3 regions of the Salipiger bruguierae genome follow, and region 1 is predicted to be linked to each of the others. Evidence: riboswitches for the same ligand, from Rfam matches in the RefSeq annotation. Region 1 holds a riboswitch; each other region holds the start of a gene.

Region 1 (6,916 bases):
GGCGGCGGCGATCTCGATCGACGGGATCAGGTAGCCCGAGGTCGAGTTCGGGTCACCGAAGCCGAACTTCTTGCCCTTGAGATCCTCGAGCGAGGTGATGCCGCTGTCGGCGCGCGCGAAGCCGATCGAGTAATAGCCGATGGAGCCGTCCTCGTTCTGCTTGACCAGCACGGGCTCGACGGCCTCGGGGTCGGCGAGGTAGGTGCCGGCGTAGGACGAGGCGCCCATCCAGGCCGCGTCGATGGTGCCGCCGAGCAGACCCTGCATCACGCCGTTGTAGTCGGCCGGGGTGAAGACCTTCACCTCGACGCCGAGCGCCTCGGCGATCTTGTCGGCGTAGCACTGGTTCGAGGCCAGGCGGTCCTGGGCGTTCTCGCCGCCGAGAATGCCGAGGCGGAACTCGGTGATCTCCTGCGCCTGGGCGGCGCCCACGAGCACGGTGCTGGCCAGAACGGCTGCGATCAGTTTAGTCATCTTCTGTCCCTCATGTCAGGATTTGGGCCCGTCCCGATGGGCCCGGGTGATCAGACCGCGACTTCCGCAGCCCGGATTTCCGCCGCGACCACCGGGTCGCGGATTTCGGTCGAGGTGGCGTTCTCCGAGAAATCAGACCCCGCCCCGTAGATGTCGCGCGCGACCCCGGTGGTCAGCTGCGCCGGGGTGCCGTCGAAGACGATGCGCCCGTCGCGCATGCCGATGACCCGGTCGCAGTAGCGCCGCGCGGTATCGAGCGTGTGCAGGTTGGCGATCACCATGCGGCCGTCCTCGTCGTGGATGCGGCGCAGGCTGTCCATCACCAGCTGGGCATTCATCGGGTCGAGCGAGGCGATCGGCTCGTCGGCGAGGATCACCTTCGGATCCTGCATCAGGGCCCGGGCGATGGCGACGCGCTGCTGCTGCCCGCCCGAGAGCGCCTCGGCGCGCTTGGCCGCATGGGCCGCGATGCCGAGCCGCTCGAGGATGTCGATGGCGCGGTGCACGTCCTCGCGCGGGTAGAGGTTGAACAGCGTCGGCAGCGTCGCGCGCCGCGCCAGCGTGCCGTGCAGCACGTTCGACACCACGTCCATGCGCGGCACCAGGTTGAACTGCTGGAATATCATCGCGCAGTCGGACTGCCAGGCGCGCTTCTCGGCGCCCTTCAGCTGCAGCACGTCGCGGCCTTCGAAGACCAGTCGCCCCTCGGTCGCGTCGGTCAGGCGGTTCATCATCCGCAGGAAAGTCGACTTGCCGGCGCCCGAGCGGCCGATGATGCCGATCATCATCGGGCGGTCGACGGCAAAGCTCGCGCGGTCCACGGCGGTGTTCGCGCCGAAGCGCTTCGTCAGGTTCTCGACGGTGAGCATGGTTCCCCCAGTCTGTCCGAGGCGGCTTCTCGCCCCGCACGGTATCGAGGCTGTGACGGCCCGGATTCGGTTGCGTGTCGTTTCGGTGAAGCTTTCGTGACAGGCCGGGATGACATTCAAATCCGGACCTTTCTGGCGCCGCGCTGCCCGGAACTTCGCCGAAATCCCGGGCGCTGCCGTGGCCGGACGGCCTCGCAGCCCGCGGGGCGGTGCCCTCGGGGCATTGCCCTCGCCCGCCAAGGATGGTCTATGTCCGGACAAAAGCCCGCACGAGACTGGATTCTGCACCGTGCCCACGCGCCTGCCCGTGACCCCGACCCCGCTCACCCGCCTCACCGGCCTGCTGATGGTCGTCATCACCGGCATCGTCATCGTCCAGGAATGGCACCTGACCGGCGCGCTCGACTGGCTGGTGGTGCCCGCGGTCACGCTGCTGGTCGGGGTGCTGACGCTGCAGGTCGCGGCGGGCCGCCGGCTCTTCGTGGTCGCCGCGGTGCTGCTCGGCCTCGCGCTGGTCTGGCGGGTCGAGGACTGGCAGACGGTGCTGGTCAAGGCCTTCCAGTCCGCCGCCTTCATCGCCGCCTTCTTCGCCGCGCTCGCCACGCTGCGCAGCGCCGCGCAGCAGGCGGACTCGATCCGCGCCGCCGGGAACTTCCTCGCCCTGCAGCCGCCGGGCCGGCGCTACCTCGCGCTGACCCTCGGCGGCCAGGCCTTCTCGCTGCTGCTCAACTACGGCGCCATCGCCCTGCTCGGCAGCCTCGCAACCGCCGCCGCGAAGGACGAGCCCGACGCCGAGATCCGCAGCCACCGCACCCGCCGCATGCTGCTGGCGATCCAGCGGGGTTTCGTCGCCTCGCTGCCCTGGTCGCCGATGTCCTTCTCGGTGGCGATCACCACCGCGCTGATCCCCGGCACGAGCTGGGGCTCGGTGGTGCTGCCCGCGCTCGGCACCTCGGCGCTGATCACCCTCACGGGCTGGGCGCTCGACACGATCTTCAAGCCCCGGCTCTCGCAGCCGGTCGCGCCGCGCGCCGCGCCCGACGGGAGCTGGGCGCTGATGGCGCCGCTGCTGGTGCTGCTCGGCCTGCTCGGGGTCAGCGTGCTGGTGCTGCAATCGCTCACCGGGCTCCGGATCATCGCCATCGTGCTGCTGATCGTGCCGCTCATGGCCACGGTCTGGGTGCTGATGCAGGCCCGGGACGGCGGCGCGCCGCTGCGCGAGCGGGCGGCGGGCTTCGCCTTCCGCGAACTGCCCTCCTACCGCGGCGAGGTCACGCTGCTGATGATGGCGGGCTTCATCGGCACGGTCGGCGCGCCGCTGCTGGCGCCGCTGGTCAAGGCCTCGGGCTTCCACCCCGAGGACCTGCCCCCCGCGCTGGTGCTGGTCGGGCTCGTCTGGATCATCCCGCTGCTGGGACAGCTCGGCATGAACCCGATCCTCGCGGTGACGCTGATCGCGCCGCTGGTGCCCCCGGCCGAGCTGCTCGGCGTCACGCCCGAGGTCGTCGTGGTCGCGATCACCGCCGGCTGGGCGCTCGGCGGCATCAGCTCGCCCTTCACCGCCACCACGCTGCTGATCGGCAGCTTCGGCAATGTCAGCGCGCGCCACGTCGGCCTGCGCTGGAACGGCAGCTACATGCTCGCCCTGCTGCTCCTGCTTCCGGCCTGGGTCCTCGTCCTCGGCCAGCTGCTCACCTGATCCCCCGCCCCCGGCTTCCTGGAAAGACCGCTCATGACTCACGCCTCCACCCCGCCCATCTTCGACGGCCACAACGATCTCCTGCTGCGCCTGCTGGGCGGCGCCGTCACCGCAAGCGGCGTGACGAACGGGCTCTCGAGCGGCCACATCGACCTGCCGCGCGCGCAGGCCGGCGGCTTCGGCGGCGGCTTCTTCGCCATCTTCGTGCCGAGCCCGGCGAAGGCCGGCGTCGACATGGACCACGCGATGAGCCAGCCGCAGTACGATCTGCCGCTGCCCGCGATGATCCCCCAGCCCGAGGCGCTCGAGACCACCTGGCGCGGGGTCGAGGCCTTCGAGGCGCTGGCCGCCGCCGGGGCGATCACCCCCTGCACCACCGCGGCCGAGATCGAGGCCGCGCTCGGTGGGCCGAAGATGACCGCCGTGCTGCACCTCGAGGGTGCCGAGGCGATCGGCCCGGATCTCGCGGAACTCCACGCGCTCCACGCCCGCGGGTTGCGCTCGCTCGGCCCGGTCTGGTCGCGCCCGACGATCTTCGGCAACGGCGTGCCCTTCCGCTACCCCGCCACCCCCGACATCGGCGACGGGCTCACCGAGGCCGGCAAGCGGCTGGTCAGGGAATGCAACGCGCTCAAGGTGATGATTGACCTCTCGCACCTCAACGAGAAGGGCATGAACGACGTCGCCGCGCTTTCCGACGCGCCGCTGGTCGCCACCCATTCCAACGCCCACGCGGTCACCACCCATGCCCGCAACCTCACCGACCGGCAGCTGGCGATGATCGCCGAGAGCGACGGCATGGTCGGCATCAACTTCGCCACCGCCTTCCTGCGCGAGGACGGGCGGATGGGCAGCGACTGCGGCCTCGACGTGGTGCTGCGCCACCTCGACTACCTGATCGGCAAGCTCGGCGAGGACCGCGTCGGCTTCGGCTCGGATTTCGACGGCGCGACGATCCCCGAGGGCATCACCGACGTCGCCGGCCTGCCGACCCTGCGCGCCGCGCTGACCGCGCATGGCGTCGATGCCGCGCTGATGGAAAAGCTCTGCTTCGGCAACTGGCTGCGGGTGCTGCGGAAGACCTGGGGCGCCTGAGCCGCCCTTCATCTTTCCGAAAATACTCCGGGGGAACGGCGCGCAGCGCCGTGGGGGCAGCGCCCCCACCCCTTCCGGAGCCGCCTCTCCCCCCTTTCCCTCGCCCGCCCATCTGATAGTCTCGCCCGCACCTAGGGGGGTCCCGGCAAGGGGCTGAGATACTGCTGGCAGCGATGCGGCGCAGTGACCCTTCGAACCTGATCCGGGTCATGCCGGCGAAGGGACAGGTGGAGCTGACCGCATGCCCTCGCCGGCCTCAGTTTGGAGGCCGAGCCTATGCCAACCCCCTCATCCGCGCCCCGCGCGCGGATTCCCAACCTTCTCACCATCGCCGGCACCGATCCCTCGGGCGGCGCCGGAATACAGGCCGATCTCAAGGCCTTCTCGGCGAACCGCGCCTACGGGATGAGCGTGATCACCGCCGTGGTGGCGCAGAACACCCGCGGCGTGCGGGCATTCGAGGCGCTGGCGCCCGCCTTCGTCGCGGCGCAGATCGACGCGGTCTTCGACGACGTGCGCGTCGACGCGGTGAAGATCGGCATGGTCGCCAACGCCGGCATCATCCGCGCCGTGGCCGAGCGACTGCGGGCGCATGGCGCGCGGAACGTGGTCTTCGATCCGGTGATGGTGGCCAAGAGCGGCGACGCGCTGCTCGACCCCGAGGCGGTGGCGGCGCTGCGCGAGGAGCTGGTGCCGCTCGCCACGATCATCACCCCAAACCTGCCCGAGGCCGCCGTGCTGCTGGCGCGCGGCGACGACTGGACCGCCGAAGAGATGGCCGCGCAGCTTCCCGCGCTGGCCGCGATGGGGCCGGAGGCCGTGCTGCTGAAGGGCGGACACCTCTCCGGCAGCGCCGAGAGCACGGACCTTCTCTGGTGGCAGGGCGAGACGCACAGTTACTCCGCCCCGCGCATCGCCACGAAGAACGACCACGGCACCGGCTGCACGCTTTCGGCCGCCATCGCCGCGCTGCTGCCACGCATGGAGCTGCCCGAGGCGGTCGGCGCGGCGAAGCGCTACCTGCAAGGCGCGCTCGCCGCCTCGGACCAGCTGGAGGTGGGCGGCGGCCACGGGCCGCTGCACCATTTCCACGAGATGTGGGGCTAGGCTTCGGCCCAGGCGCGGGCGATCTCCCGCGCCGCCGCCTCGGGGTCGGGCCGGCCGCAGATCGCCGAGACCACCGCGAGGCCCTGCGCCCCCGCCGCCTTCGCTTCGGCCGCGTGATGCGCCTTCAGCCCGCCGATCGCCACGGCGGGCACCGGGCTCGCCGCCACCTGCGCGGCGAGCCCCGCCCAGCCCACGGGCTGCTTGTGGTCGGGCTTGGTCGGTGTGGCAAAGACCGGCCCCGCGCCGACGTAATCCACCAGCGCGGGATCGACCGCCCGCGCGAGGTCGGGGCTTTCCACCGAGAGCCCCAGCAGCATCTCCGGGCCAATCTTCGCCCGCGCCTCGGCGGGCGACATGTCGCCCTGCCCGACGTGCAGCCCGTCCGCGCCGATCTCCAGCGCCGCCCGCACGTCGTCGTTGACGATCAGCAGCGCGCCCGACCCCGCCAGCGCCGCCTTCAGCGCCCGGCCGGTCTCGATCATCCGCGCCGTGCCGCCATCCTTGTCGCGCAGCTGCACCATCGTGGCGCCGCCGCGCACGGCGAGCCGCGCCGTCCGGGCCATGCCGATTCCGGCGCAGAGGCCGGGATCGAGCACGAGGTAGACGGAAAGGTCAAAGCGCCTCATGCCGCGCCTGCCGGCACGCGGATGTCGGCCTCGGTATCCAGCGCCTCGGGCGTCAGCGCGTGCAGCGCGTCGAGGAAGCGCGGCCCGAAGCTGCCCGGCCCCGCCGCCCCCTCATGCGCGCGGCTCCCGGCGACGGCGTAATGCGAGAGCGCCGCGACCGTGGCCTCGAAGGGATCGCCGCCCAGCCCCGCGTAGGCACCGCAGAGCCCGGTGAGCGAGCACCCCAGAGCGGTGTTGAGCGGCATCAGGAGCGAGCCGCCGCCGATCCGCACCGCCCGCTCCCCGTCGGTGACGAAATCCACTTCGCCGGTCACCGCGACCACGCCGCCGGTCCGGAGCGCCAGCGCGCGGGCTCCGGCCTCGGCGGCCTCCACCCCGTCGCGCCCGTCGACGCCCTGTCCCCGGCTGGCCTCTCCGGCGAGCGCGAGGATCTCCGACGCATTGCCGCGCAGCACCGTCGGCCCGAGCGCCAGCAGCTCCGCCGAGACCCGCCGCCTGAGCCCGGTCGCCTGGCAGGCCACCGGGTCGAGCACCCAGGGTTTGCCCGCCGCCTGCGCCCCGGCGATGGCCGCCTTCATCCCCTCGACGAAGGGGCCCGAGAGGGTGCCGATATTGACCGTCAGCGCATGGGCGAGGCCGGCGAATTCGCCGGCCTCCTCCGCGTCCGAGACCATGGCGGGCGAGGCCCCCGCCGCCAGCAGCACGTTCGCCGCGATGTTCATCGCCACGTAGTTGGTGATGCACTGGACCAGCGGATTGACCGCGCGCAGCTCGCGCAGCAGCGCGCCGGGGGTCATGCCTCGTCCTCCGCCAGCGGCAGGTAGAGCGCGCCGCCCTCGCGGAACTTCTCGGCCATCTTCGCCATGCCCTCCTTTTGCGCCTCGGCGCGAATGTCGTGGCTGATCCGCATCGAGCAGAACTTCGGCCCGCACATCGAGCAGAAATGCGCCACCTTGTGCGCCTCCTTGGGCAGGGTCTCGTCATGCATGGACCGCGCCGTGTCGGGATCGAGCGAGAGGTTGAACTGGTCCTCCCAGCGGAACTCG
Region 2 (6,916 bases), on a different replicon from region 1:
GCTGACCGACGCGGCGGCGGGCATCGCCGAGCTCTTCGAGGACATCGAGGCGCTGGCGGCGGAGTGCCGCTTCGGCGACTGCGCGCACGAGACCGAGCCCGGCTGCGCCGTGCGGGCGGCGCTGGCAGAGGAGCGGCTCGATCCGGCGCGGCTGGCACGCTGGCAGAAGCTCAAGGCCGAAGACGCCTTCAACTCCGCCAGCCTGTCCGAGCGGCGGGTCAAGGACCGCGCCTTCGGCAAGATGGTCCGCAAGGTGATGAAGGACAAGAAACGCACCCGGCGCTGAGCCGGGGCCGCGTCAGAGCAGCAGGTGCGCCAGCACCAGCGCGCCGCTCCAGCCGAGCAGCAGCAGGCCGAGCGGGGTGCTGATCCGGCGGCCCCAGGCGAAGTTCTTCTCGACCGCCATCACCCCGCCCAGCAGCAGCATCCAGCCGAGGTTGCCGGTCCCGACCACGAACATCAGCAGCATCAGCGCCCAGCAGCAGCCGACGCAGAAGAGCCCGTGCCGCCAGCCCAGCCGTGCGGCATTCCGCCGGTCACGGCGGCCCTGCCAGTGCTCGATGACGAAGCTCATCGGCATGCGGCAGCGCTCGAGGCAGCGGCGCTTGAGGTCCGAGAACTGGAATAGCCCAGCCACCGCGATCACCCCCGCGCCGAGCGCCCAGCCGTTGAAGATGAGCCAGTTGCTGCGCTGCGCGAGCCGCTCCAGCCCGAGATCGGCGAGATGCGCCGCGAGGCCGAAGACCAGCCAGGCCGCGAGGTAGCCGACGATCACCAGCCCGACCAGCATCAGCCGGTCGGGCCGTCTCTGCACCAGCCGCGCGTAGAGGTCGAGGATCGGCAGCGTGGTCGGCAGCATCATCGCCGCGAGCATCAGCACCCAGCCCGACACGTAGAGCGCCGCCGGGACCAGCGCCTCGCCGAAGGGGAGCGCTCCGCAGATCGACCCGGCGAGGCCGATGTGCATCCAGTCGCCGTGGTCGAGGTAGCGGCCGTAGGGGCCCTGCGACCAGAGCCACAGCAGCAGCCAGGCCAGGCCCGCAAGCGACAGGCCGAGCCCGTAGAAGGCCCGGCGGTGATAGCGGCTGCGCATCGCCCGGCCCCGGTGTCAGGCGGATTCGAAGCGGAACATGCCCTGGATCGCGTTGGTTTTCTCGATGTCGAGCTCGATGCCGACGCCGGGATCGTTCACGCGGAAATACTCGGCCTTGGAGACGTAGGCGGGCGCGCCGGGGATGGTGGTGAAGATGCTCTCGTTCAGCGTGGTGACCTCGCCGGTGGGGCCGCGGTAGGGCTCCATCTCGGCCTCGAGCACGCCGTCGATCTTCAGCATGCCCTTGCCCTCGTTGAGGGTGAAGGTGATGTCGGCGCGCTTGGGTTCCAGATCCTCGCCGATGAGCTGCGCCAGATCGGCCAGCGGTCCGCCCCTGCGTCCCTGCAGCAGGTCGATGGCCGCCGCGCTCTGCTCGTTGCTGGCCTTGCTGTCGATGTAGAGCTGGCGCTTCCAGTTCCCGGCGAGCACGTTGCCGGGGATCTTGCCGACACCGGCGACGATCACGCCGCTCATGTCCACCCCGTCGACCTCGCCCGAGTTGATGCGATAGGCAAGCGTCGCGTCGCAATAGCCGTTGTCCGGATCCTCCCCGATCCAGCAAGGGCAGAGAACATTGCAGTTGCAGACCTCGAGAAGGTCGCCTTCGATCGAATATCCCATGAAAATTCCCCCTATATGTGCTGCCCCCAGAGGCAGCGGCAGGACGAAGCTGCAAAGGTCGCGACAGGCGCGACGCAATGATGCCCGGGGATCCTTGCCTGCGCGCAGTCTACCACGAAACGCGGCGGATTTGTACCGTCCGGCTCCGCTCGGCGGCGGGCGCGCGGGAAATGGGCGATTGACCGTGCCCCGGCATCGCCTATGCTCGCGCCACGTCAGGGGAGTCCCGCCACGGGGACTGAGAGGCTGACAGGCGCGCGTGCCGCGCCGGTGATGCGACCCTTTGAACCTGACCCAGTTGACGCTGGCGTAGGAAGACCGAAGGGCAATCTTCTCCATGCATCGCGGCTGGGGTGGTCCTTTCGGGCCACTCGGCCCCTTTGCGCCTCCGCGCGCCCGGGCCCGGGCGGCCCCGTCTGCCTTCCCGCGCGTCCTCCGGGTCCCGATGGAAGGGAGGCCGAGTGGAGACGAATTCACACATCCTGCGACACCGCCATGGCGGTCGGATCTCGGTGCTGGGGGCCGGGGTCGCGGGGCTCTGCGCCGCCACGGCGCTGGCCGGGCGCGGCTTTGACGTCGAGCTCATCGCGCCCGAGGATGCGCCACCGCCTGCATCGCTGCTGGCGGGCGGGATGCTCGCCCCGTTCTGCGAGGGCGAGAGCGCGCCGCCCGAGATCACCCGCCGGGGACAGGCCGCGCTTGGCTGGTGGCGGGCGCGGACGCGCAGCTACTCGGCCACCGGCACGCTGGTCATCGCCCCGCCACGCGACCGGGCCGAGCTCGAGCACTTCGCCCGCGCGACACAGGGCCACGTCCGCACCGATCCCGCCGCGCTCGAGCCCGAGCTCGCGGGGCGTTTCGCCACCGGCCTCTTCTTTGCGGAAGAGGCGCACATCGACCCGCGCCTCGCCATGGACGAGCTGCGCGCGGCGCTCGAGGCCCGAGGCGTGCCGATCCATGGTGGCCCGGCTTCGGGGCGGATCGTCGACTGCCGGGGCCTCGGCGCCCGCGACCACCTTCCGGACCTGCGCGCGGTGCGCGGAGAGATGCTCGAGCTGCACGCGCCCGGGGTCAAGCTCACCCGCACCCTCCGCCTGCTGCACCCGCGCTTTCCCTGCTACATCGTCCCGCGCGGGCAGGGGCGCTACATGCTCGGCGCCACCATGGTCGAGAGCGCGCGCCCCGGCGGGATCACCGCCCGTGCCGCAATGGAGCTGCTCTCGGCCGCCTACACCGTGCACCCCGGCTTTGCCGAGGCCGAGATCCTCGCCACCGGCGCCGGGCTGCGCCCCGCCTTTCCCGACAACATCCCCGCGATCCGCGAGACCGGCGACCGCATCCACCTCAACGGCATGTATCGCCACGGCTTTCTCATGGCCCCGGTGCTGGCCGAGGAGCAGGCCGCGCGCCTTGCCGCAGACCCCACCAAGGAGGCGCATCATGCGCATTGATCTCAACGGCGAAAGCCTCACCACAACCGCGCCGACGCTCGCGACGCTGCTCGCCGAGCGCGGCTTCGATCCGGCCTCGGTCGCCACCGCGCTCGACGGCGCCTTCGTGCCACGCGGGCTGCGCGAGCGCACCGCGCTGCGCGACGGCGCCAAGGTCGAGGTCCTGTCGCCGATGCAGGGGGGCTGAGCGATGTTCTACGGCACCGATCTTTCGTCCCGGCTGATGCTGGGCACCGCGCAATATCCCTCGCCCGCCGTGCTGGGTGAGGCCGTCGCCGCCTCGGGGGCCGAGGTGATCACCGTCTCGCTGCGCCGCGAGGGGGCGGAGGGCGCGGGGTTCCGGGATCTTCTCAGGGCCACAGGCTGCCGCATCCTGCCAAACACCGCCGGCTGCCACAGCGCGCGCGAGGCGGTGACCACGGCGCAGATGGCGCGCGAGATCTTCGGCACCAACTGGATCAAGCTCGAGGTCATCGGCCACGCCGACACGCTCCAGCCCGATCCCTTCGCGCTGGTCGAGGCGGCGCGCATCCTCTGCGCCGAGGGGTTCGAGGTGTTTCCCTATACCACCGAGGACCTGATCGTGGGCGAGAAGCTGCTCGAGGCGGGCTGCGAGGTGCTGATGCCCTGGGGCGCGCCGATCGGCTCGGGGCAGGGGCTGCGCCACCGCGAGGCGCTGCGGACGATGCGGGCGCATTTCAAGGGTGTGCCGCTGGTCATCGATGCCGGGATCGGCGCGCCAAGCCAGGCGATGGAGGCGATGGAGATGGGGTTTGACGCGGTGCTGCTGAACACCGCCGTGGCCCGCGCGCTCGACCCGGTGGCCATGGCCCGCGCCTTCGGGCAGGCGGTCTCGGCGGGGCGGCTCGCACACACGGCGGGGCTGATGGGCCCGCGCGACATGGCCGTGGCCTCGACCCCGGTCTTCGGCATGGCGGAGCTGGCATGATGAAACTCGACCCGTTCTACCTCATCGTCGGCCATGTCAGCGCGCTGGAACTGCTGGTCCCGCACGGCGTCAAGCTGGTGCAGCTGCGGCTCAAGGACCTGCCCGAGACCGAATTGCGCCGCCAGATCGCAAGGGCGCGCGACATCTGCGCCGTCCATGGCGCGGAGCTCGTGGTCAACGACCACTGGCGCCTCGCGCTCGACCTGCGCTGCCGCACTGTCCACCTCGGGCAGGAGGACATGGAAAGCGCCGATTTCCCTGCGCTGCGCCGGGCCGGGGTGCGGGTCGGGCTCTCGACCCATGACGAGGCCGAGCTCGAGCGCGCGCTGGCGCTGGATCCGGCCTACGTGGCGCTGGGGCCGGTCTACCCGACGCTGCTCAAGCAGATGCCATGGGCGCCGCAGGGGCTTGCGCGGGTGCGCGACTGGAAGCGCCGGGTGGGCGACCTGCCGCTGGTCGGCATCGGCGGGCTGACCCCCGAGCGCCTGCCGGGTCTCTTCGCCGCCGGCGCCGACAGCGCCGCGGTGGTCACCGACATCCAGCAGGCCGCCGACCCCGAGGCGCGCTGCCGCGAATGGATCGCCGCGACGCGCCGGGTGCCGGCATGAGCCGCTACGCGCGGCAGACCTGCCTGCCCGGCGTGGGCGAGGAGGGACAGGCGCGGCTGACCGAGGCGCGGGTGCTGGTGGTCGGGGCCGGGGGGCTTGGCTCGGCGCTGCTGCCGCTGCTGGCGGGGGCAGGGGTCGGCGCGCTGCGGATCGTCGATCCCGACACGGTGGAGGAGAGCAACCTGCACCGCCAGACGCTCTACCGCATGGAGGACATCGGCCGTGCCAAGGCCGCGGTCGCCGCCGAACGCCTCGCCGCCCTCAACCCCGATTGCGTTGCCACCGCGCTCGTCGCGCGGCTCGACCCGGTGCTCGCTCGGGCGGAAATGGCCGGCGCGCAGGTGGTGGTGGATGCCGCCGACAGCGTGGCCGTGACCTATGCCCTCTCGGACCTCTGCCTTGCGGCGGGGGTGCCGCTGGTCAGCGCCTCGGTGGTCGGCAGGGCGGGCCATGTCGGCGGCTTCTGCGGCGGCGCGCCGAGCTATCGCGCGGTGTTTCCCGACCTGCCGGGGCAGATGCAGAGCTGCGCCAGCGCCGGGGTGATGGGGCCGGTGGTCGCCAGCCTCGGCGCGTTGCAGGCGCAGATGGTGCTCGCGGTGCTGCTGGGACAGGCGCCCTCGCCGCTGGGGCAGATGCTGACGCTCGACGCCGCGAGCTGGCGCGTCTCGGGCTTCCGCTTCGACGCCGCGCCCGAGCCCGAGGCGGCGCTGCCGCGGATTGTCGGCCTCGGAGAGATCACCCGCGCCGACCGGGTGATCGAGCTGCGCGGGCCGGACGAGGCGCCGGACCTGCCCGTGCCCTGGGCCGAGCGAGGGGGCGCGCCGGTGCAGCCCGGAGAGGGCGGCGGGCGGACCGTCTTTGCCTGCGCCACCGGCCTCAGGGCCTGGCGCGCCGCGCGCGCCGTCGTCGCGGCGGGGGGGCGCGAGGTGGCGGTGCTGGCGACGGGGTGAGGGCGCTAGGCGCCGGAGCCGTCCCGGCGCAGCAGATAGGTGTCCATGATCCAGCCGTGCCGCGCGCGCGCCTCGGCGCGGCGCGCGGCAATCTCGGCCCCGACCTCCGCGAGCGGACCCGCGCAGAGAAGCTGCGCCGGGCTGCCGAGATAGGCGCCCCACCAGATGCGCAGCCCCTCGGGATCGAGCGCGCGGAAGCTGCAGTTGCCGTCGAGCATGACGACCAGCGTCTCCTCGCCTTCGGGCCAGCCCTCGTCGCGCAGCCGCCGCCCTGTGGTGATCCGCACCGCGCCGTTCACCTCGTTCAGCGGGATGGCATGGGCGGCGGTCAGCGCCTGGATCGCGGTGATGCCGGGGATCACCCGCAGCGCCGGGCGCGGCTCGAGCCGTCCGGCGATGCGGATGGTGCTGTCGTAGAGCGACGGGTCGCCCCAGACCAGCAGCGCCACCGGCCCCTCCGGCGCGGGCTCGAGCGCGGCGCACCAGCGCCGGCCGATCTCGTCATGCCAGGCCTCGACGCGGGCGGCATAGGGCAGGTCGGGGTCGCGCTCGGGGTAGTCAAAGACGCGGATCTCGGCCTGCGTGCCCGAGGCATCGAGGATCGCCCGGCGCAGCGCCAGAAGCTCCTCCTTGTCCTCGCCCTTGCGCGGCAGCAGCACCACAGCCGCATCGCGCAGCGCCTGCATCCCGCCCAGCGTCACGTGGCCGGGGCTGCCGGTGCCGATGCCGACGAGCCAGAGATCGCGGATCATGATTGGTTCTTTCCCTTGGGTGCGGTCCGGACCCCTCGCAGGGCCCGGACCCGTGCTCATGCGCTTCTCAGGCCGCGTAGAGCCGCGGCGCGAAGACCCGGCCGAACCCGGTGTTGCGCAGCGATTTCGCCGCGGCGAGCGCCGCGAGATCGGCCAGCGGCTCGATCAGCAGAACCAGCATGTAGGCCCCGCCGAAGGTCACCACCGACTGCAAGGTCGCGGCCGAGACGCCCTGGCCGTAGAAAACCCAGAAGGCGACCCAGGCCACGACACCCGCCTGGAAGGCGCCCGAGAGCTTCAGCACGTCGGCGTAGCTCAGATCGACATAGGCCGTGCCCTCGGGCACCACCCGGCGCGCCAGCGCCGAGGTGGCAAAGAGCGGCACCAGCAGCGTCGTGACGTTGACGAAATACATCGGCAGGTCGGTGGGCGCGAAGAAGAGCCCCTGCACCAGCAGGCCAAGCGCCAGACCCAGCGCCGCGGGCGCGACGC
Region 3 (6,916 bases), 460 kb from region 1:
ACGCAGGGATCGTGGCGGCCCTTGGTGACGATCTCGGTCTCCTCGCCGGTGACGGTCAGCGTCCGCCGCGGTGTCAGGATCGACGAGGTCGGCTTCACCGCGAAACGCACCACCACGTCCTGCCCGGTGGAAATCCCGCCAAGGATGCCGCCCGCGTGGTTCGAGCTGTAGACCGGCCCATCCGGCCCCATGGTGATCTCGTCGGCGTTCTGGGTGCCGGTCAGCATCGCCGCCGCCATGCCCTCGCCGATCTCGACCGCCTTCACCGCGTTGATCGACATCATCGCCGCGGCAAGGTCGGTGTCGAGCTTGCCGTAGATCGGTGCGCCCAGCCCCGCCGGCACGCCGCGCGCCGTCACCTCGATCACCGCGCCGACGCTGTCGCCGGACTTGCGCAGCCCGTCGAGGTAGTCCGCCCAGCCCTCGGCCGTCTCGGCATCCGGGCACCAGAACGGGTTGCGCGCGATCTCGTCCCAGTCGAAGCGCGACCGGTCGATCGCCTGCGGCCCCATCTGCACCATGTAGCCGGTGATCGAGATCCCCGGCGCCAGCTCGGCCAGCGCCGCCCGCGCCAGCCCGCCCGCGGCGACCCGCGCCGCCGTCTCGCGCGCCGAGGAGCGCCCGCCCCCGCGGTAGTCGCGGATGCCGTATTTCTGGAAATAGGTGATGTCGGCGTGGCCCGGGCGGAACTTCGCCGCGATCTCGGAATAGTCCTTCGAGCGCTGGTCGGTGTTCTCGATCATCAGCTGCACCGGCGTGCCGGTGGTCTGCCCCTCGAAGACGCCCGACAGGATCCGCACCGCGTCGGGCTCGCGCCGCTGCGTGGTGTACTTGTTCTGCCCCGGTTTGCGCAGGTCGAGCCAGTGCTGCAGCGTGGCCTCGTCGATCGGCACGCCCGGCGGGCAGCCGTCCACGGTCGCGCCAAGCGCCGGCCCGTGGCTCTCTCCCCAGGTGGTCACGCGGAAGAGATGGCCGAAGGTGTTGAGGCTCATGGTCGGGTCTCCTGTGTCGTGCCGTCCGGGTGCATGCTTGCCCGGGCCCGCGCCGCGGGCCCGCCTTTCAGGCCAGTCTGTTAGGCCAGCGCGGCCAATGCCTCAAGGGAATTGTCTCGGCCCGGGCCGGCCACGCGCGCATTTCGCCCCGCGGCAATTCACCTTGCCAGAGCCCCGCCGCCCGGCTAGGTCTTGCGCCACCTCGGGGTGCCGGACGCGCAAGCGCCGGCTGAGATGCAAATCCGCGAACCCGTTGAACCTGACCCGGTTAACACCGGCGGAGGGAAGGTCACGGCCCAAGGCGCAGATGCCCCCGGCCCGTCTTGCCCTCTCGCCGCAAATTTGGAGGATGCCATGAAGGCCATCAGTTTTGCAGCGGGATGTCTCTTTGCCAGCACGGCGCTGGCGCAGGAGCCCGTCCTCACCGTCTACGCGGGCGATTACGTCGTCTCGGAATGGGGCCCCGGCCCGAAGATCGAGGAGATGTTCGAGGCGCGCTGCGGCTGCGACCTGCAGTTCAAGCCCGGCGACCTGCTGCCCCGCCTGCTGCTCGAGGGCGCGCAGACCGAGGCCGACGTGGTCTTCGGTCTCAACACCGACGTGACCAAGAAGGCGCGCGAGAGCGGGCTCTTCGCCCCGCACGGCGTCGACCTCTCGCCGCTGACCCTGCCGATCGCGTGGACCGACGACACCTTCCTGCCCTACAACTACGCCGAGACCGCCTTCATCTACGACACGACCCGCCTGGCCGAGCCGCCGCAGAGCTTCGCCGAGCTGCTCGACGCGCCGGATGACCTGAAGATCGTCATCCAGGACCCGCGCAGCTCGATCTCGGGCCTTGCGATGGCGCTCTGGGCCCAGGCGGTCTTCGGCGACAGGACCGAGGACGCCTGGCGCAAGCTGGCGCCGAAGATCCTCACCGTCACCAAGGGTTGGTCGGAAAGCTACGGGCTCTTCACCGACGGCGAGGCGGACATGGTGCTGAGCTACACCACCTCGCCCGCCTACCACATCATCGCCGAGGAGGATCACACCAAGAAGGCGCTGATCTTCCCCGAGGGGAACTACTTCATGGTCGAGCTGGCCGCCAAGGTCGCCACCACCGACCAGCCCGAGCTCGCGCAGCAGTTCATGGACTTCCTGCTGACGCCGGAGTTCCAGCAGATGATCGCCACCGGCAACTGGTCCTTCCCGGCGGCGCTGCCGCATGACCAGTGGCCCGAGGGCTTCAGGGAGCTGCAACAGCCGACCAAGGTGCTCTTCTACTCCGAGGACGAGGCCGCGGCGCTGCGCGACGAGGCCATCGAGGCATGGCGCCGCGGCCTCTCGCAGTAGGCGCCGCCCTCGTCGCGGCCGGGCTGGTGCTTGCACTGGTGCTCGGCCCGGTCGCGGCGGTGCTGGCCCGTGCCGGAGGCTGGGGCGCGCTCGGCCCCGGCGACTGGCAGGCGCTGCGCTTCACGCTCCTGCAGGCGCTGCTTTCGGCGCTCTTCTCGGTCGTGCTCGCGATCCCCGTCGCCCGCGCGCTGTCGCGGCGGCGCTTCCCGGGGCGCGGGCTGCTGATCTCGCTTCTCGGCGCGCCCTTCATCCTGCCCACCATCGTCGCCGTGCTGGGGCTGATCGCGGTCTTTGGTCAGAACGGCATGGTCAACGGCGCGCTCAAGGCGCTCGGCCTGCCCGGCTTCAGCATCTACGGGCTGCACGGCGTGGTGCTGGCGCATGTCTTCTTCAACCTGCCGCTGGCGACGCGGCTGCTGCTGCAGGGCTGGCTGGCGATCCCCGCCGAGCGCTTCCGCCTTGCCGCCTCGCTGGGGCTCTCGCCCTTCGCCATGTTGCGCACTCTGGAGTTGCCCATGCTGCTGCGCATTGCGCCGGGGGCCTTCGCGGTGATCTTCGTCATTTGCCTCTCGAGCTTTGCCGTGGCGCTGACGCTCGGCGGGGGCCCGCGCGCGACGACGGTCGAGCTGGCGATCTACCAGGCGGTGCGCTTCGATTTCGACCTCGGCCGCGCGGCGCTGCTCTCGGTGATCCAGCTCGGACTCGCGCTCTGCGCCGGGCTGGTGGCGCTGCGGCTCGGCACCGGCGGCGGGTTCCGCGCGGGGCTGGGGCGGGTGATGACCCGCTGGGACGCGCGGGCAGGCCTCGCCCGCGTCCTCGACGGTGGATGGATCATCCTCGCCGCGCTCTTCCTGCTCACCCCGCTCGGCATGGTGATCGCGCGCGGCCTGCCCGGACTCGCGCAGCTCGGCGCGGGCAGTTGGGAGGCGGCGTGGAACTCGCTGACCGTGGCGCTGGCCTCGACGTTGCTGTGCCTCTGCTGGGCGCTGCCGCTCTCGACCCGCTGGGGCGAATGGGTGGGCCTGGCGGGCATCGCGGTCTCGCCGCTGGTGCTCGGCACAGGGCTCTTCCTGATCGTGCGCCCCTTCGCCAACCCGCTGTCGCTGGCACTCCCTGTCACCACTTTGGTCAACGCGCTCGCCGCCCTGCCCTTTGCCCTGCGCATCCTGCGCCCCGAGGCCGAGGCGGTGCGCGCGGACTACGCGCGGCTCGCGCAGGCGCTGGGACTGACGCCGATGGCCTGGGTGCGGCTGGTGCTGCTGCCCCGGCTGCGCCGGCCGCTCGGCTTTGCCGCCGGGCTGACCGCGGCGCTGTCGATCGGCGACCTTGGCGTCATCGCGCTCTTCGCCGACCCCGAGCGGGCGACCCTGCCGCTCCAGGTCTACCGGCTGATGGGCTCCTACCAGATGGAGGCCGCGGCCGGCGCCGCGCTGCTTCTGCTGATCTTCAGCTTCGGGGCCTTCTGGCTCTGCGACCGGGGAGGCCGCGCCAATGCTGACACTTGAGGCCCTGCGTTACTCCGAGGGCGACTACAGCCTCGCCGCCAACCTGTCGCTGGCGCCGGGACGGCGCGTGGCGGTCATCGGCCCCTCGGGCGCGGGCAAGTCCACGCTGCTCGACCTCGTCGCCGGATTCCTGTCGCCCAAGTCGGGCCGCGTGCTCTGGCAGGGGCAGGACCTGACCAACACGCCGCCCGACCGGCGGCCGGTGGCGATGCTCTTTCAGGAGAACAACCTCTTTCCGCATCTCGACCTCGCGCGGAACCTCGGCCTCGCGCTGCGCCCCGGCGGCGGGCGGCTGACGCCGGAAGAGCGCGGCAGGGTCGAGCAGGCGCTGGAGCGGGTCGGGCTCGGCGGGCTGGCGGGGCGCAAGCCCGGCGCGCTCTCGGGCGGGCAGCAGAGCCGCGCGGCGCTGGCCCGGGTGCTGCTGCAGGCGCGGCCGATCCTTGCGCTGGACGAGCCCTTCGCCGCGCTCGGCCCGGCGCTGAAGGTGCAGATGCTCGACCTCGTGCAGGAGGTGGCCGGCGAGCTGGGCGCGCTGGTGCTGCTGGTCAGCCACGATCCGCAGGACGCCCGGCGCTTCGCGCAGGAGACGGTGCTGGTCGCCGAGGGCGTGGCGCATCCGCCGGTCGAGACGCAGGCGCTCTTCGACGCGCCCCCCGAGGCGCTGCGGGCCTATCTCGGGCAATAGCGCCCCTCACGCACCGCCCCCCCAAAGGAAAGAGGCCCCGCCAATCGGCGGGGCCTCTTCTTTTCGCGTCAGCCGAAGATCACTCCGGCTTGTGCTTGATCGGGCGCCAGATGCGCTTGTTGGTCAGGTACAGCAGCACCGACAGCAGCGTCAGGAACAGCACGCCAATGAAGCCGGCCTCCTTGCGCGCCATCATCTTCGGCTCGGCGGTCCACATCAGGAAGGCCGCCACGTCCTGCGCCTCGTGGTGCAGCTCGTTCGAGTGACCGTCGGCGAACTCGACGTCCTCGCCCGAGAGCGGCGGCGGCATGGCGATCCAGCCGGTCGAGAAGGCATGGTTCTCGTAGAAGGTGGTGCCGGCCTCGACCTTGGTCTCGCCGGTGTAGCCGGTGAGGACCGAGGCGATGTACTCGGCGCCGCCCATGCCGTTGAAGAGCTGCGACAGGCCGGTGCCGTAGGGGCCGTGGAAGCCCGCACGGGCCTTGGCCATCAGCGACAGGTCCGGCGCGCCGGCGGAGGTGACCGCCGGGAAGTGGTCGGTCTCGATCGCCGGACGGGTGTCTTCGAGCTCTTCGTCATAGACCTCGAAGTGTTGCGCCGCGTAGGCGCGCACCTGGTCCGCGGGGATGCCGGGGCCACCCGGGTCGCCGAGGGTGCGCAGCGGTACGAACTTCAGGCCGTGGCAGGCCGCGCAGACCTCGGTGAAGATCTGCAGACCGCGCTGGAGCTGCGCCTGGTCATAGGCACCGAAGGGGCCCTCGAAGGAGAACGCGAAGTCCTCCACGTGGCCACCCTCGCCGGCAGCGAAGGCGCTGCCGGAGGCAAGACCCAGGGCCGCGACGGCGGAAAGGGCAAGTTTCTTGAACATGACTCTTGTGTCCTTTCTCTTACTCGGCCGGGTGCGACGCGGTCGCGCCATCGTCCGAGGACTTGCCGTAATGCGCCTCGAAGTCGTCCTCGATGGTCGCGGGGATCGGCAGCGGCTTCTCGATCACGCCGAGCAGCGGCAGGATCACGAAGAAGTAGCCGAACCAGTAGGCCGCACCGATCAGCGAGAAGCTGGCGTAGGGCTCTTCGGCCGGCATGGAGCCGAGCCACATCAGCGCGATGAAGTCGATCACCAGCAGCCAGAACCACCACTTGAACTGCGGGCGGTACTTGCCCGAGCGCACCGACGAGGTGTCGAGCCAGGGCGCCAGCGCCATGGCGATGATCGCGCCGAACATGGCGAGCACGCCGAAGAACTTCGCGTCGACGATGCCGCCGGTCACGAAGGACGCGATCTGCACCACCCAGACTTCGGAGGTGAAGGCGCGCAGGATCGCGTAGAACGGCAGGAAGTACCATTCGGGCACGATGTGCGCCGGGGTCGCGAGCGGGTTCGCCTCGACGTAGTTGTCGGGGTGGCCGAGGTAGTTCGGCATGAAGCCGACGATGGCGAAGAACACGGCAAGGATCACCGCCAGGGCGAAGAGGTCCTTGATCACGTAGTAGGGCCAGAACGGCACGGTGTCCTTCTCGGCATCCGCCTTCGAGGTGCGGCGCACTTCGACACCGGTCGGGTTGTTGTTGCCCGTGGTGTGGAAGGCCCAGATGTGCACGGCGACGAGGGCCGCGATCACGAAGGGCAGCAGGTAGTGCAGCGAGAAGAAGCGATTCAGCGTGGCATTGTCCACGGCCGGCCCGCCGAGGAGCCAGGTCTGGATGTGCTCGCCGATGAACGGGATCGCGCCGAACAGGCCGGTGATCACCGTCGCGCCCCAGAAGGACATCTGACCCCAGGGCAGGACGTAGCCCATGAAGGCGGTGCCCATCATCGCGAGGTAGATCAGCATGCCGATGATCCAGGTGATCTCGCGCGGGGACTTGTACGAGCCGTAGTAGAGGCCGCGGAAGATGTGCGCGTAGACCGCCACGAAGAACAGCGAGGCGCCGTTGGCGTGCAGGTAGCGCAGCATGTAGCCGCCGTTCACGTCGCGCATGATGTGCTCGACCGAGGCGAAGGCCATGTCGACATGCGGCGTGTAGTGCATGACCAGCACGATGCCGGTGATGATCTGCAGCGCAAGGCAGAAGGTCAGGACGATGCCCCAGATCCACATCCAGTTCAGGTTCTTGGGCGTGGGGATCATGATGGTGTCATACAGAAGGCCGACGATCGGCAGGCGCTTGTGCACCCAGGTCTCGATGCCCGTCTTCGGTTCGTAATGGTCGTGCGGAATACCAGCCATGGACGCCTCCCCTTAGCCCAGCAGGATCGTGGTGTCTTCGACGAACGAAGCCACGGGAACGTGAAGGTTCTGCGGCGCCGGACCCTTGCGGATGCGGCCGGCGGTATCGTAGTGCGACCCGTGGCAGGGGCAGAACCAGCCACCCACGCCGCCCGCAGTGAAATCACC

What was found. Region 1 has a riboswitch for thiamine pyrophosphate ahead of thiD (bifunctional hydroxymethylpyrimidine kinase/phosphomethylpyrimidine kinase). Riboswitches for the same ligand answer to the same signal wherever they lie in the genome.
Region 2: another riboswitch for thiamine pyrophosphate. It lies ahead of PVT71_RS20805 (FAD-dependent oxidoreductase); the one in region 1 lies ahead of thiD (bifunctional hydroxymethylpyrimidine kinase/phosphomethylpyrimidine kinase).
Region 3: another riboswitch for thiamine pyrophosphate. It lies ahead of PVT71_RS03495 (thiamine ABC transporter substrate binding subunit); the one in region 1 lies ahead of thiD (bifunctional hydroxymethylpyrimidine kinase/phosphomethylpyrimidine kinase).

What each region holds. Positions count from the first base shown of each region.
Region 1 covers NZ_CP123384.1:260,987-267,902, forward strand. The annotation lists gene phnD (phosphonate ABC transporter substrate-binding protein) at 1-474, opposite strand, end outside; gene phnC (phosphonate ABC transporter ATP-binding protein) at 525-1,343, opposite strand; gene PVT71_RS01295 (hypothetical protein) at 1,633-3,042, shown strand; gene PVT71_RS01300 (dipeptidase) at 3,076-4,137, shown strand; TPP riboswitch at 4,261-4,379, shown strand; gene thiD (bifunctional hydroxymethylpyrimidine kinase/phosphomethylpyrimidine kinase) at 4,414-5,244, shown strand; gene thiE (thiamine phosphate synthase) at 5,241-5,870, opposite strand; gene thiM (hydroxyethylthiazole kinase) at 5,867-6,667, opposite strand; gene thiC (phosphomethylpyrimidine synthase ThiC) at 6,664-6,916, opposite strand, start outside.
Region 2 covers NZ_CP123385.1:1,384,924-1,391,839, forward strand. The annotation lists gene rsgA (ribosome small subunit-dependent GTPase A) at 1-286, shown strand, start outside; gene PVT71_RS20795 (DUF2182 domain-containing protein) at 299-1,093, opposite strand; gene PVT71_RS20800 (DUF1326 domain-containing protein) at 1,109-1,714, opposite strand; TPP riboswitch at 1,922-2,047, shown strand; gene PVT71_RS20805 (FAD-dependent oxidoreductase) at 2,176-3,165, shown strand; gene thiS (sulfur carrier protein ThiS) at 3,155-3,352, shown strand; gene PVT71_RS20815 (thiazole synthase) at 3,356-4,114, shown strand; gene PVT71_RS20820 (thiamine phosphate synthase) at 4,114-4,722, shown strand; gene PVT71_RS20825 (HesA/MoeB/ThiF family protein) at 4,719-5,672, shown strand; gene cobF (precorrin-6A synthase (deacetylating)) at 5,678-6,424, opposite strand; gene PVT71_RS20835 (energy-coupling factor ABC transporter permease) at 6,492-6,916, opposite strand, start outside.
Region 3 covers NZ_CP123384.1:717,620-724,535, forward strand. The annotation lists gene aroC (chorismate synthase) at 1-992, opposite strand, end outside; TPP riboswitch at 1,186-1,295, shown strand; gene PVT71_RS03495 (thiamine ABC transporter substrate binding subunit) at 1,347-2,327, shown strand; gene PVT71_RS03500 (thiamine/thiamine pyrophosphate ABC transporter permease ThiP) at 2,303-3,832, shown strand; gene PVT71_RS03505 (ATP-binding cassette domain-containing protein) at 3,819-4,517, shown strand; gene PVT71_RS03510 (cytochrome c1) at 4,597-5,385, opposite strand; gene petB (cytochrome b) at 5,405-6,748, opposite strand; gene petA (ubiquinol-cytochrome c reductase iron-sulfur subunit) at 6,761-6,916, opposite strand, start outside.